Regions from separate parts of the Streptomyces sp. NPDC127097 genome, predicted to be linked through region 4. Evidence: riboswitches for the same ligand, from Rfam matches in the RefSeq annotation. Region 4 holds a riboswitch; each other region holds the start of a gene.
What was found. A riboswitch is a leader RNA that binds a small molecule or an ion and turns the genes downstream of it on or off. The one in region 4 is predicted to bind cyclic di-AMP.

Region 1 (3,198 bases), on a different contig from region 4:
GACCGATGGCCCGCTATGTCCTTCCCGAGTTCACCGAGCGCACGTCCCAGGGGACGCGCACCATGGACCCGTATTCCAAGCTGCTCAGTGAGCGCATCATCTTCCTGGGCACCCCGGTCGACGACGCCTCCGCCAACGATGTGATGGCGCAGTTCATCCACCTCGAACACGCCGCGCCCGAACAGGACATCGCGCTCTACATCAACTCCCCCGGCGGCTCGTTCACGGCGATGACCGCCATCTACGACACGATGCGCTTCGTGTCGTGCGATGTGCAGACCATCTGCCTGGGGCAGGCCGCCTCCGCCGCCGCGGTACTGCTGGCCGCCGGCACCCCCGGAAAGCGGCTGGCCCTGCCCGGCGCCCGGATCCTGATCCACCAGCCGTCGTTCCACGAGCCCGTCCAGGGCCAGGCCACCGATCTCCAGATCGAGGCCGAGGAGTTGCTGCGCACCCGCGACATGCTGGAGCGGATGCTGGCGGAGCACACCGGACAGCCCCGGGAACGGATCGCCGCCGATATCGAGCGCGACAAGATCTTCGACGCCGAAGCCGCCCAGGAATACGGCCTGATCGACGGGCTCACCCGTCAGCGCAAGCAGTCCGTCCCCCAACTCGGCGCACGGTGAGCCCGGATGCCGCTGCCGGAACTGCCGCCGCTGCCCGCCCTGACGCGCGCCGAGGGTGAGCTGATCGACCGTTACCTGGAGGTGCTCGACCTGCTGGGCAGGATCAACCCGGCCCGGGGCGGCGACACCTACACCGGACTGCGGGCCGCCCAGGCGCTGGTCGGCAAGGCCGCCGGACTGCGCGACGCGCTGACGCTGATGCACGACCGGGGTGAGAGCGAACTGCACCGCGAGACCTTGACCCGGGCGCTCCGGGTGCTGGAGGGCGAGCGCCGGGCCGGGCTCGTGACGATGCCGCCGGCCACGGAGAGTTGACGCGACACGCACACGGGGCTGCGCATACGGCGTAGCGTCCGGGCCCGATGTGAGGAGGCGACGAATTGCGCGGGGAAACGCAATTCCTTGGACCTCTGATGTTTCGCCCCTGGTCCAGGGGGTGCGGCGCCCCGCGCCATGGCACTTGAGGGAACAAAAGTAACCATTCAGGCGAAGTGTGACGCATGTCACATACGGCATTTTCAGCTCGGAATTCTGGTGGCGGGTGCGTGACGATCCCTTCGACGGCAAGACCCCGCCACAGCGACGGGGCGGTCCGGACGGGCGCCTAATCCCGCCGCCGTACCGGATGTCAGGTCGACGTTGTGGACCGGCGGGAGCGGAGGACCCGAGCAGGACGGGGTCCCGGCCTCAGGGCCGAGACTCCTTGGGGTGAAGCCGTACGCACGGCCGGGCATCTTCGCCTGCCCGAACCCGACAGGTCTTCCTTCGCAGGCGGCTGACGAAGGGTTTGCGCATGACTGTGCGCATGCAGACGCCAAATCTGCTGGCGCGTGCCGGCACCGTCACCGCTCTGACGCTGGTCACCCTGGGCGGGACGACCGTCGCCCCAGGAGAGGCCGGGAACGCCGAAGCCGCCTCCGTGTCCGCCTACGCGCTGCGGATCGCGGCCTCCAAGAGCGGCGCGCCCTACCAGTACGGCGCCCAAGGGCCGTACCGCTTCGACTGTTCGGGGCTGACGATGTACTCGTTCAAGCGCGCCGGGCGGGCCCTGCCCCGTACCGCCGCCGCGCAGTACGTCCGCACCCGGCATCTCCCGGCCTCCCTGCGCAGACGCGGTGACCTGGTCTTCTTCCGTTCCGCACGCGGCATTTACCACGTCGGCATCTATGCCGGCCGGGGCCGGATGTGGCATGCCCCCAAGGCCGGAAGCGTGGTGCGGCTGGAACGGATCTGGAGCGGCGCGGTGTCCTACGGACGGGTGGGCTGACCGGCATTTCGTCTCACATGTGATCAATTGTCGGTGGGATTGGCCCACTTGGCCGGTGGAGACGACGGACCGCACCCATCCGCGGATCACCAGGGCGCTGCGGTGGGCGCCGAGGTGCTGATCGTGCCGTACGGCGGCCGCGGTTGACCGCGTGCCGGGGGCCGCCGTTCAGGTCAGCACGACCTCGACGAGCAGGATGCCACCCAGTGTGGTGAGCAGCATTCCGGTGACGGCTTCCAGGGCGCGGGTGACCCGGGGGCGGCGCAGCCAGCTGCCCAGGCGGTCGACCAGCAGCGCGACGGCGGGGAACCACACCAGCGCCAGCGCGACGACCATGGTCGCGAGCAGCAGCGTGCGGGGCAGCGCGGGCTCGCCGGCCGGGACGAACTGCGGGAGCAGACTGAGGAAGAGGACCGGGGCCTTGGGGTTGAGGGCATTGGTCAGGAAGCCCTGGCGCAGGCTCCGTGCGGTGCCCAGGAGCGCGGGCGGGTGATCGGCCTGGGGCGCGGACGGGCCGGTCGCGGCGTCCTCGGGCGCCTTCCGGTGCTGGACGACCGCGAGCAGCGCGCCGACCCCCAGGTACAACAGATAGAGCCCGCCGAGGAGTTGGACGGCGCCGAACAGCGCGGGCACGGCGACCAGCACGGCCGCGAGCCCGGCGACCGCCAGTGCGGTGTGCACCAGCAGCCCGCCCGCCACTCCGACCGCGGCCGCCACCCCCGCCCGGCGCGAGTCGAGCGCGTGGCGCACCACGACCGCGAAGTCCGCGCCCGGCATGGCGACCATGCCCGCGGCGACTCCGGTGAAGGCGATCAGCTGTCCGTCCATGGGAGCAGTTTCGCTGGTCAGAGCCTTTAATGGGGAGTGGCAATGTTCTTGGGGAGCCTAAAGAGGTTCTTATGTACGACCCCACGCGGCTGGCCGCCCTGGTGGCGGTGGCGGAGGCCGGTTCGATCAGCAGAGCCGCCGACCGGCTGGGCTACACCGCGCCCGCGCTCTCCCAGCAGCTCGCCAAGCTGGAGCGGGAGGCGGGGACCGCGCTGCTGGTGCGCCACCACCGCGGGGCACGGCTGACGGCGGCCGGTGAGCTGCTGCTCGTACGGGCCCGGCGGGTGCTCGACGAGCTGGATCAGGCGCGGCACGAGCTGTCCCGGCTGACGGGGCTTTCCGGCGGCGTGCTGCGGGTCGGCACGTTCATGACCGCCGGGACGCATCTGCTGCCGCCCGCGCTCAGCGCGTTCCGGCGGGCGCACCCCGATGTGGAGCTGAGCGTCACGGAGTACGTACCTCCGCAGGCCACCG
Region 2 (3,198 bases), on a different contig from region 4:
CGGCCGCGGCAGGGCACCGAGGAGACCGTCGCGCGGATCGACGCCGCGGCCGTCCGGGCCTTCTACGACGCCCATGTACGGCCCGCCACGGCCACCGCCGTCATTGTCGGTGACCTCACCGGTGTCGACCTCGACGCGGCGCTCGCCGGCACCCTCGGCGCCTGGACCGGCTCCACGGCCGAGCCGCTGACGGCCGCGCCGATCGTCGCCGACGACACCGGCCGGGTGGTGATCGTGGACCGCCCCGGGGCCGTCCAGACGCAGCTGCTCATCGGCCGTATCGGTGCCGACCGGCACGACCGGGTGTGGCCCGCGCAGGTCCTCGGCACGTACTGCCTGGGCGGCACCCTCACCTCCCGTCTGGACCGCGTGCTGCGGGAGGAGAAGGGCTACACCTACGGTGTGCGGGCCTTCGGCCAGGTGCTGCGCTCCACCGCCCCCAGCTCCCCGGAAGGGTCCACAGGTGCCGCGCTGCTGGCCATCAGCGGCTCGGTGGATACCGGCTCCACCGTCCCGGCGCTCGAGGACCTGTGGAAGGTGCTGCGCACCCTCGCGGCAGAGGGGCTGACGGACGAGGAGCGCGATGTCGCCGTACAGAACCTCGTCGGGGTCGCGCCGCTGAAGTACGAGACCGCGGCCGCCGTCGCGGGCACCCTCGCCGACCAGGTGGAGCAGCAGCTGCCGGACGACTTCCAGGCGCAGTTGTACGCCCGCCTCGCGGAGACCGGCACGGTCGAGGCGACCGCGGCCGCGGTCAACGCCTTCCCCGTGGACCGGCTGGTGACGGTCCTGGTGGGCGATGCGGCACAGATCGCCGAGCCGGTCAAGAGTCTGGGCATCGGTGAGGTGACCGTCGTCAGCGGCTAGTCCCGCCGGTGTGACGGAAGGTCATATATCGACATGCGGCTCCTGTGGTGCTTATCGGCCACGGGAGCCGCTGTATGTCCGGTTTATCGCGGCTGGTGCCCTGGTTCTTGTGGCATCCCGCACAAAAAAGCTGATCTGTTTGCCGATTGAAAGTTGCCCCGTTTAGCGTCGGTCCGGCTGTTCGTCACAAGTCCGCCACAACAGTGGCACCGGGCAGTCATCGCCGAGTCCCCGTACGGCGCGAGCCAGGGGAGCCGGGGACCCACATGTCCCTTGGGGTGAATCGGGCTCCTCTCCGAGGAGTCCGTAGGAGACCTTCCTGCTCCGAACCCGTCAGCTAACCCGGTAGGCGAGAAGGAGGGAAAGGACAAGCCAGCACATGGCGTTCATCCGGGCCACCGGGAAGCACCGTCGCACGAGCCGTCCCGCCAAGACGGGCCGCAACATCGCCGGCATAGCCACCCTCGCGGCCGGTGGTGTGGTTGCTTCCGTGGCCTCGCCGGCGCTGGCCGCGACGGACGAGGCACGCCCGCACGACACCGGACTCCAGCAGGCCGTCGTGCTGGGGGACGAGCTCGCCAGCCGGGTCGAGGCCCAGGCCGACGCGCAGCAGGCCGACGCCGAGATCGCCGCGGCGAGAGCGAAGGCCGAGGCCGTCGCCAAGAAGCAGGCCGACGAGGCCAAGCGGCGTGCCGAGGCGGAGAAGAAGAAGGCCAAGGCCGCCCACGAGGCCAAGGTGCGCGCCGCCCGTGACGCGGAGCGCAAGCGCCTCAACGCCTTCGTCGCCCCCATTGCCGACTCCTACGTCTCCACCTCCTACAAGGCATCCAGCGGCCTGTGGTCCTCCGGCAGCCACACCGGCATCGACTTCCACGCCGCCTCCGGCACCAGCGTCCACGCGGTCGGCTCGGGCACCGTCGTCGAGGCCGGCTGGGGCGGCTCGTACGGCAACAACATCGTGATCAAGATGAACGACGGCACGTACACCCAGTACGGCCACCTGTCGTCGCTCGGTGTCTCGGTCGGCCAGCAGGTCACCCCGGGCCAGCAGATCGGCCTCTCCGGCGCCACCGGCAACGTCACCGGCCCGCACCTGCACTTCGAGGCCCGCACCGGCGCCGACTACGGCTCGGACATCGACCCGGTCGCCTACCTGCGCGGGCACGGCGTCAACGTCTGATCCCGCGCCGCGCCGGCGCCGCGCCCCTATGGGGCCTGCCCCACGCCGAGCGTCCTTCCGGAGCCCCGGTCCCACGGCCGGGGCTCCGGCGTATCCGGAGTGGGGTGCGCGCACCGGTTACGCCGCCGGCCCGCGACTTCCGGCCAAAAACTATCCATGAATAACCGGACGCCGTCGGAAAAGCCGTGCCGGTCGAATAGAGTCACGGAAAAGTCGCCGACCGGCGGCGTTTTCAGGGGATTACGGCGGAGGCACGGAAGATGCGAGGCCATATTTCCGCGCATGCGGTGTGCACGGCGATTCGCGACGACATTGTCTCCGGCGCGCTGGCGCCGGGGAGCCGGCTGATCGAGGAGATCCTGGCGGCCCGATACGGAGTCTCCAGAGTGCCGGTGCGCGAAGCACTGCGCACCCTTCAGTCCGAGGGCTTCGTCACCACCCGCCACCACGCGGGCGCCTGCGTCGCCGAGCCCACCGAGCAGGAGGCCGCCGACCTCCTGGACATCCGCGCCCTGTTGGAGCCGCTGGGCGCCGCCCGCGCGGCCGCCCGCCGCAGCCCGGCCCACCTCAAGGTGCTCCGCGGCCTGGTACGCCTCGGCCGCGAGCGGGCCCGTCACGGCAACCCCGCGGATCTGCGCCAACTGGACGGCTGGTTCCACGAAACGCTTGCTCAGGCGGTCGGCAGCCCCAGTCTGACGGCGCTGCTGACCCAGCTGCGCCGCAAGATCGAGTGGATGTACACGGTGGAACTGCCGCCCCGGGCAGGTGAGTCCTGGGACGAACACGGCGCGGTGCTGGACGCGGTGGCCCGGGGAGACGCGGAACGGGCGCGCGCCCTGATGGCGGCTCATGTCGAGCGCTCGCTTCCCGTCTACCGGCTGCGGCGCCCCGCCGCCCCCGAGGTGAGGGATCCGAAACGACCCGTCAACACGGCGCGCGTCCGCCCTTAACAATCGCCCCGTATACAAAGAGTCGCGAAAAAGCAGCCGCGGCGCGGGGTGGTCTTTTATGCGATCCGGGCCTGCATTTGGGCATTCCTGTTTATGCCGGGGCCGCGTGCGTTCAATGGCGTGCGCTTTTCCGGGCGGCTCGTGAATAGCGGTCGCCACGGATCCCGTGAAGCGGTCGCCATCACCCCGGATGGCGGTCCG
Region 3 (3,198 bases), on a different contig from region 4:
CCAACGGGCAGTGCGTTCTGCGGGTGCTCAACCGGGGCCATCCGTCCCCGCTGCTGCTCACCCCGGACGGCGGGCTGCGCGAGCTGCTGCCCGCGGCGCCGGCGCCGCCCCTCGGGCTGGGCGAGATGGCGAGCCGGCCGGACCGGCCGGACGAGACGTTCTTCCCGGCCGGGGCCCTGCTGCTCTTCTTCACCGACGGGGTGACCGGCGCCCGGGACCTCCTCGGCCGCTGCTACAACCCGTCGGGCACACTGCGCGGCTGCCGCTTCCCCGGCCCGGACGTCCTCGTGGACACCCTCGTCGAGGAGGTGGCACGGCATACGGGCGGCGCGTCGGCCGACGACATGGCGCTGCTGGCGGTGCAGCGGCCCATGGGGGCGTAGGTGGTGGCCCGTAGGGGGTTCGGTGGGCGGGGGCTTCATGGGGGTGGGGCCCGTGTAGGGGGACGGGCGGGCGTACGGGGTGCCGTACGGGAGCCGGGCCGTCCCCCGACCCCGCTCAGTGCCCCGGGCCGCCCCGTGCGCCGGAGAGGCTGTGCAGGCTCTGGCCGTGCGGGCCGGTGAGCGCGACCGGGCGTCCGTCGAGCGCGAGGGTCAGGTGCAGGGCGTCGTCCGGGCGGGGCGCGTGGGGTGCGGCGTCGGTGATCCACGGCAGCACGGAGTAGTGCTCGTTGGAGATCCAGTGGCCGCCGCCGGGCCGCCCGTCGAGCAGCGACCGTACGAGACGCGCGAACTCCGCGCGGCGGGCCGGCGGGAGATAGGCCAGCACGGCGCTGTGGAAGATGACCAGCGTCGCCTCGGGCGGTGCCTCGGCGGCGAGCGCGGGCAGCTCGTCGATCAGGTCGCCGCGCACCATCCGTGGCCGCGGCGCCGGCCGCACCGCGTCGACGGCCGCGGCCAGCCGTGCCGCACGCTCCCCGTCGCCCGGCCATACGAGCGCCTGGAGCCAGCGCAGATCGTCCGGTTCGCCGGCCGGGTCGAGCGGGTCCAGGTCGATGCCGGCCCGCCAGACGATCCGCGGCAGCCGTTCGGGCAGCTCGTCGGCCGCCCCGCCCGTACGGCAGGTGAACACCAGCGGGCTCTCCGGTGCACCCAGCTCGGCCCGGCGGCGCGGCCCGTCCCCGCCTTCGGCCTCGTACCGGTAGCGATAGCGGTCGGGGTGCAGACACAGCCCCGCGGACGCGCCGGCCTCCAGCAGCGCCAGCGGCTGCGGCAGACGGGCGAGCAGCGGCAGCAGGGTGGCGCAGCGGGCCGGTTCGTTGGTCTGGGTGGCGCGCTGCATGATCACCGCGCGCACCTCGTCCCAGTGCCGGATCGTCCACTCGCGCCAGCGCCCGTACGCGGCCGCACCGCGCGGGCCCGTCTCGGCGTGCGGGCCGTCGAGATAGCGGACGGCGGCGAGCAGGAGGTTCGGCTGCTGTTTGTTGCCGGCGGGCAGCGAGCCGGACAGCAGATCGCAGAACTCCGCGTCCTGGCTGATCCGCGCGGTCAGCTCCTCGTGCGCGTCCGACCGGCCGCGCGCCTCCCGCCAGGAGAACTCCCCGTACCGCTCCGCCACTCCCCACGCGTGACCGGCGGCCCGTCCGGCGTTCCCGGTGTTCCCGACGTTGACGACCATGATCCGACGTTACTGCTCTCACCCTCCGTGACCGAGGGGCACCCCTGCGCATAACGACTGGCACACAATCCGCGCGAGATCGTTTAGGGCTGGCGGGCCAACTCGCCCGGGTTGCTGCACTGCTGGCCGAAAAGGCCGCGCGGCAGCTCGTGCGGAGCGCATACGGATTCGTGGGAACGCTTGGAATTCGGCCGCCGTCTCTATTACTGTCCGATAACGCAGCGCGGTCGTCCCAGCCGCCGCCCGAGGCGGCACCGCGCGCCGACGCCGAATCCCGCACGCGCTTTTCACGCACCCCCAAGCACTTCGAACTGCACCAAGGGAACCGGGGAACCACTTCCTTGGGGTGAATCGGACGCCCTCCGCCAGTGGGCGTCCGTAGGAGACCTTCCTGCTCCGAACCCGTCAGCTAACCCGGTAGGCGAGAAGGAAGGAAAGGAGTGCGCCCCCGTGGCGTCCAACAGGTCTACCCCTGAGGACCCGTTCGCCTACGAGCTCGATGACCGAGGTGCCTTCCCCGGCCCCGGTGTCGATGACGGCGACGGACCGTGGGAGGAATGGAATCCCACCGAGGAATCCACCCGTGCCGTTCGAGGCAAGCACCGCGTCGCCAAGCAGCGCGGCGGCGGATTCGCCCGCAGCGGCACCGTCCTGGGTGTCGGTGTCATCGCGGCGGTCGGCGCGAGCGGCATGGCCTCGGCCGAGGGCCGTCCGCCGGTGCCGATCTCGATGCCCGACGTCGGCGGCCTGGCCGACGACCTCTCCGAGAAGCTGCCGGACGCCAAGGAGCTTCCCGGCATCGGCGAGCTGATATCCGACGACGACTCCGCGGCCACCGACGCCGCCTCGGCTCCCGACAGCGGCGCGGTCACCGCCGCCACGGGCGCGGACACGGGTAACGCCGCGGGCGCCGGTGAGGCGCTGCGCAGCCGCATCCTCCAGCAGGCCGACGCGCAGCAGGGCTCCGCCGAGCAGGAGGCCCGCGAGGCCGCCGAAAAGGCCGCCGTCCAGCAGGCCGCCACGGAAGCCGCCGCCCACCAGAAGTCGGCCGAAAAAGCCGCAGCAGCCAAGAAGGCGGCCGAGATGGAGGCCAAGCGCAAGGCGGAGGAAGCGGCCCGGCGGAAGGCGGAGGCCGAACGCCTCGCCGAACTGGCGAAGAGCTTCATCGCCCCCGTGTCCTCCTACACGCTCACCGCCAGTTTCGGCCAGGCCGGTGACCGCTGGGCCGCCGACCACACCGGACAGGACTTCGCCGCGCCGACCGGCACCCCCGTCAAGGCGGTGCACTCCGGCACCATCACCCAGGCCGGCTGGGCCGGCTCGTACGGCTACCGCATCGTCCTCACCCTCGACGACGGCACCGAGCTCTGGTTCTGCCACCTCTCCTCGATGGTGAAGACCTCCGGCAAGGTCAGCACCGGCGACGTCATCGGCCGCGTCGGCGCCACCGGCAACGTCACCGGCCCCCACCTCCACCTGGAGGTACGCCCCGGCGCCGGCGACCCGATCGACCCGATGCCGTGGCTCCGCGACCACGGGCTCAACGTGTGACCGAGGGCGTCGAGGGCGTCGGGGGCGTGG
Region 4 (3,198 bases):
GGCGCCGCTCGCCCGGCTCGAAGGACAGACCGCGCTGGCGACCCTGCTGACCCGGCTCCCGGACATCCGGCTTGCGGCGGAACCGGATGATTTGCGCTGGCGCGGCGGACTCATCATGCGCGGACTGCGTTCACTTCCGGTGGAGTTCACTCCGGATCGGCCCTGACCAGCAACAAGGCCATATGTGACACAGAGTCAACCGCGTGACCATTACGTGATCTCCGATACATCGACTTGTGACTACCCGTGACCCCGACTACCTTTCGACCGGACGATCGACAGGCTTCACTCGATCGGTCGAAGCGGTGATGTGGGGGACCGGTGTAACGGTGCCGCTCGCGTGCGTCGGCCGGCCGGAGCCCGTCGAGCAGCTCGACGAGCTCGTCGAACAACTCAACCGCCGCGCGAAAGGCATCCGCATGCGTTCCGGGAACGGCCGACATCGTCGCCCCCGTCAGGCACCGGCCATCTTTGTCACGGCGGGAGTGACCGGCGCCGGCTTCGCCCTCCCCCTCCTCGGGGCGAGCGGCGCTCACGCCGCCGACACCGCGACCTGGGACAAGGTCGCCCAGTGCGAGAGCGCTGGGGTGTGGAGCGCCGCCTCGGGCAACGGCTACTACGGCGGCCTCCAGCTGACCCAGGAGATGTGGGACAACTACGGCGGCTCGGCCTACGCCTCGCGACCCGACTACGCCAGTCGCTCCCAGCAGATCGCCGTGGCCCAGTCGATCCTCGACGACCGCGGGCCGGACGCCTGGCCCAGCTGTGCGGTGAACGCGGGGCTGACCGGCGACGGCGAGGCCCCGGAGGTCGACCCGGGCAGCACCAGCACCCCCGCGCCCGACCCGTCGGACTCCCAGGGCGGCCTCGACCCCTGGGACACCCCTGGTTCGTCCCGCTCCCACGACGGTGGGGACTCCTCCTCCGGGCAGGACGACGCGCCGCACGACGAGCACGGCGAGCAGCCGGACCGGCAGCCGTCCGACGCGACGCCCTCGCCCGACGCCTCCGGCTCCGGCGAGCCCGGCGACGCGTCCACGAGCCCGGAGCCGTCCGACCCGGCGACGCCCGGCGACCGGGGCGACGACCCGTCGCGGTCCGCCGACCCGTCCGACGACGACCCGTCCGGCAGCCCCTCCACGGACCCGTCCGGGGACGGCAGCCGTACGGACAGCACCGGCACGCCGCACAAGGTGCCCAGCAAGGGCAAGCACCGCCGCGAGGCGGGCGACGAGGGTGCCGGGGACGGCGGCGACGGCAGGTCCGGCGGCCGGCACGCCTCGCGCGGCGGCGACGCGCACCGTACGGGCCCGGCGGCCGGCGGCGACTACACGGTGCGCCCGGGTGACAGCCTGTCAGCCATCGCCGCGGCCCACCGGCTGCCCGGCGGCTGGCCCGCGCTCTACGACCGCAACGAGGGCGTCATCGGGTCCGACGCGGACCTGATCCAGCCCGGTCAGCAGCTCGATCTCGGGCGGAACGCGGGGTAATTCGCCGCCCTTCGCCCTGTTTTGGGAAAGTGAGACAAGGGTCTCGTTGACTCCTGTGGGGCCCGGTGTGCTCAAGACCGGCATACCGGGCCTCACCTGCGAATACGTAACCAACCCGTGATCAAAAACGGTCAACTTGGTTCAGATGGTGGGGTTTGAACCCCAGGGGCATTACTGCTTAACGTCAGGATCGCTCGCCAAAGCGAGCCCCTCGATCACACGCCGAATCCTGCCGGTGGTCGAAGGCACTTGACGCGCAAGCGCCGAAGGCAGGAGCGGGGGACCCAAGGTAAGTGCCGGCCCCGCCCGTGAAAACGGGTCAACCGGCTTGGGGTGAAGCCAGGTGCGCATGCGCGCCGGGCCGGGCGACTCATCAGCCCGAACCCGACAGCTCACCTCGTAGGCGTCGGTGAGGAAACGAACGAACCATGCTGATCTTCAAGGGCAAGCACCGTCGTCCCTCCAAGGCCGTCCGCGTCGCCACCCTCGCCGGTGTCGCCGGTGCCGCCGTGGCCGTCCCGATGATGGGTGCCACCTCCGCCTCCGCCGCCTCCGTCGCCACCTGGGACAAGGTCGCCCAGTGCGAGTCCGGCGGCAACTGGTCGATCAACACCGGTAACGGCTACTACGGTGGCCTCCAGTTCTCCAACTCCAGCTGGGCCGCTGCCGGTGGCACCAAGTTCGCGCCGCGCGCCGACCTGGCCAGCAAGGCCCAGCAGATCCAGGCCGCCGAGAAGCTCCTCGCCATCCAGGGCCCGGGCGCCTGGTCCTGCGCCGGTGCGGGCAACCTGACCGCCGGTGGTCCGTCCCCCGACGTCGACACCTCCGCGCAGACCAAGTCCGCGCCGAAGCAGGAGTCCGCCAAGCCGGAGGTCAAGAAGGCCCCGTCCGAGGACCGTGCCTCGCGCTCCGCCGAGCGCAAGTCCACCGGCCACGGCAACTACACCGTCAAGGCGGGCGACACCCTCGCCAAGATCGCCAAGGCCCACGGCACCGACTGGAAGTCCGTCTACAAGGCCAACAAGTCGGTCATCGGCGGCAACCCGAACCTGATCATCCCGGGCCAGCAGCTCAACGTCTGAGCCGGAGCTCACCGGGGCTCCTGAGGGCCCGAGCGGCGGGCCCCTTCCTCCGTGAGACCGCCCCGTCATGGCGCGCCCTTCCCCCCAGCGCGCCGTGGCGGGGCTTCTCATGTTCCCGGGCCGTGTCCGAGGCGCCCCGGCCGGCGGCAGGCCGCTGACCGGCGCTGTTCCGCGACTTTCCCCGTTCGGCGAACAATGTGCCAAACGTCCCGGCAACTGGGCCTTTGGGCAGGTTTTCGGGGGCGTTCCGTCCCACGGAGCGGGCCAAGGGCAGGCGGACGAGCCCGGGGCCGTTAGGCTCATGCGCAGAACGCCAGACACCCACGAAGGAGACAACGTGCCGTCGATCGACGTCGTCGTAGCCCGCGAAATTCTCGACTCGCGAGGTAATCCCACGGTCGAGGTCGAGGTCGGCCTCGACGACGGCAGCACCGGCCGTGCCGCCGTCCCGTCCGGCGCCTCCACCGGCGCCTTCGAGGCCATCGAGCTCCGTGACGGCGACCCGAACCGCTACCTCGGCAAGGGCGTCGAGAAGGCCGTGCTGGCCGTCATCGAGCAGATCGGCCCGGAGCTCGTCGGCTACGACGCGACCGAGCAGCGGCTGATCGACCAGGCGATGTTCGACC

Region 1: another riboswitch for cyclic di-AMP. It lies ahead of ACFWJW_RS16640 (C40 family peptidase); the one in region 4 lies ahead of ACFWJW_RS33655 (transglycosylase family protein).
Region 2: another riboswitch for cyclic di-AMP. It lies ahead of ACFWJW_RS13790 (M23 family metallopeptidase); the one in region 4 lies ahead of ACFWJW_RS33655 (transglycosylase family protein).
Region 3: another riboswitch for cyclic di-AMP. It lies ahead of ACFWJW_RS28150 (M23 family metallopeptidase); the one in region 4 lies ahead of ACFWJW_RS33655 (transglycosylase family protein).

Annotation. Positions count from the first base shown of each region.
Region 1 covers NZ_JBHXFI010000018.1:95,252-98,449, reverse strand. The annotation lists gene ACFWJW_RS16650 (ATP-dependent Clp protease proteolytic subunit) at 1-629, shown strand, start outside; gene ACFWJW_RS16645 (hypothetical protein) at 636-944, shown strand; cyclic di-AMP (ydaO/yuaA leader) riboswitch at 1,221-1,418, shown strand; gene ACFWJW_RS16640 (C40 family peptidase) at 1,423-1,896, shown strand; gene ACFWJW_RS16635 (LysE family translocator) at 2,065-2,724, opposite strand; gene ACFWJW_RS16630 (LysR family transcriptional regulator) at 2,796-3,198, shown strand, end outside.
Region 2 covers NZ_JBHXFI010000014.1:18,196-21,393, reverse strand. The annotation lists gene ACFWJW_RS13795 (M16 family metallopeptidase) at 1-867, shown strand, start outside; cyclic di-AMP (ydaO/yuaA leader) riboswitch at 1,079-1,234, shown strand; gene ACFWJW_RS13790 (M23 family metallopeptidase) at 1,247-2,047, shown strand; gene ACFWJW_RS13785 (GntR family transcriptional regulator) at 2,308-2,997, shown strand.
Region 3 covers NZ_JBHXFI010000046.1:24,611-27,808, reverse strand. The annotation lists gene ACFWJW_RS28160 (PP2C family protein-serine/threonine phosphatase) at 1-383, shown strand, start outside; gene ACFWJW_RS28155 (DUF2332 family protein) at 499-1,617, opposite strand; cyclic di-AMP (ydaO/yuaA leader) riboswitch at 1,902-2,056, shown strand; gene ACFWJW_RS28150 (M23 family metallopeptidase) at 2,068-3,168, shown strand.
Region 4 covers NZ_JBHXFI010000071.1:17,021-20,218, reverse strand. The annotation lists gene ACFWJW_RS33665 (cytochrome P450) at 1-166, shown strand, start outside; gene ACFWJW_RS33660 (transglycosylase family protein) at 330-1,490, shown strand; cyclic di-AMP (ydaO/yuaA leader) riboswitch at 1,701-1,911, shown strand; gene ACFWJW_RS33655 (transglycosylase family protein) at 1,919-2,572, shown strand; gene eno (phosphopyruvate hydratase) at 2,910-3,198, shown strand, end outside.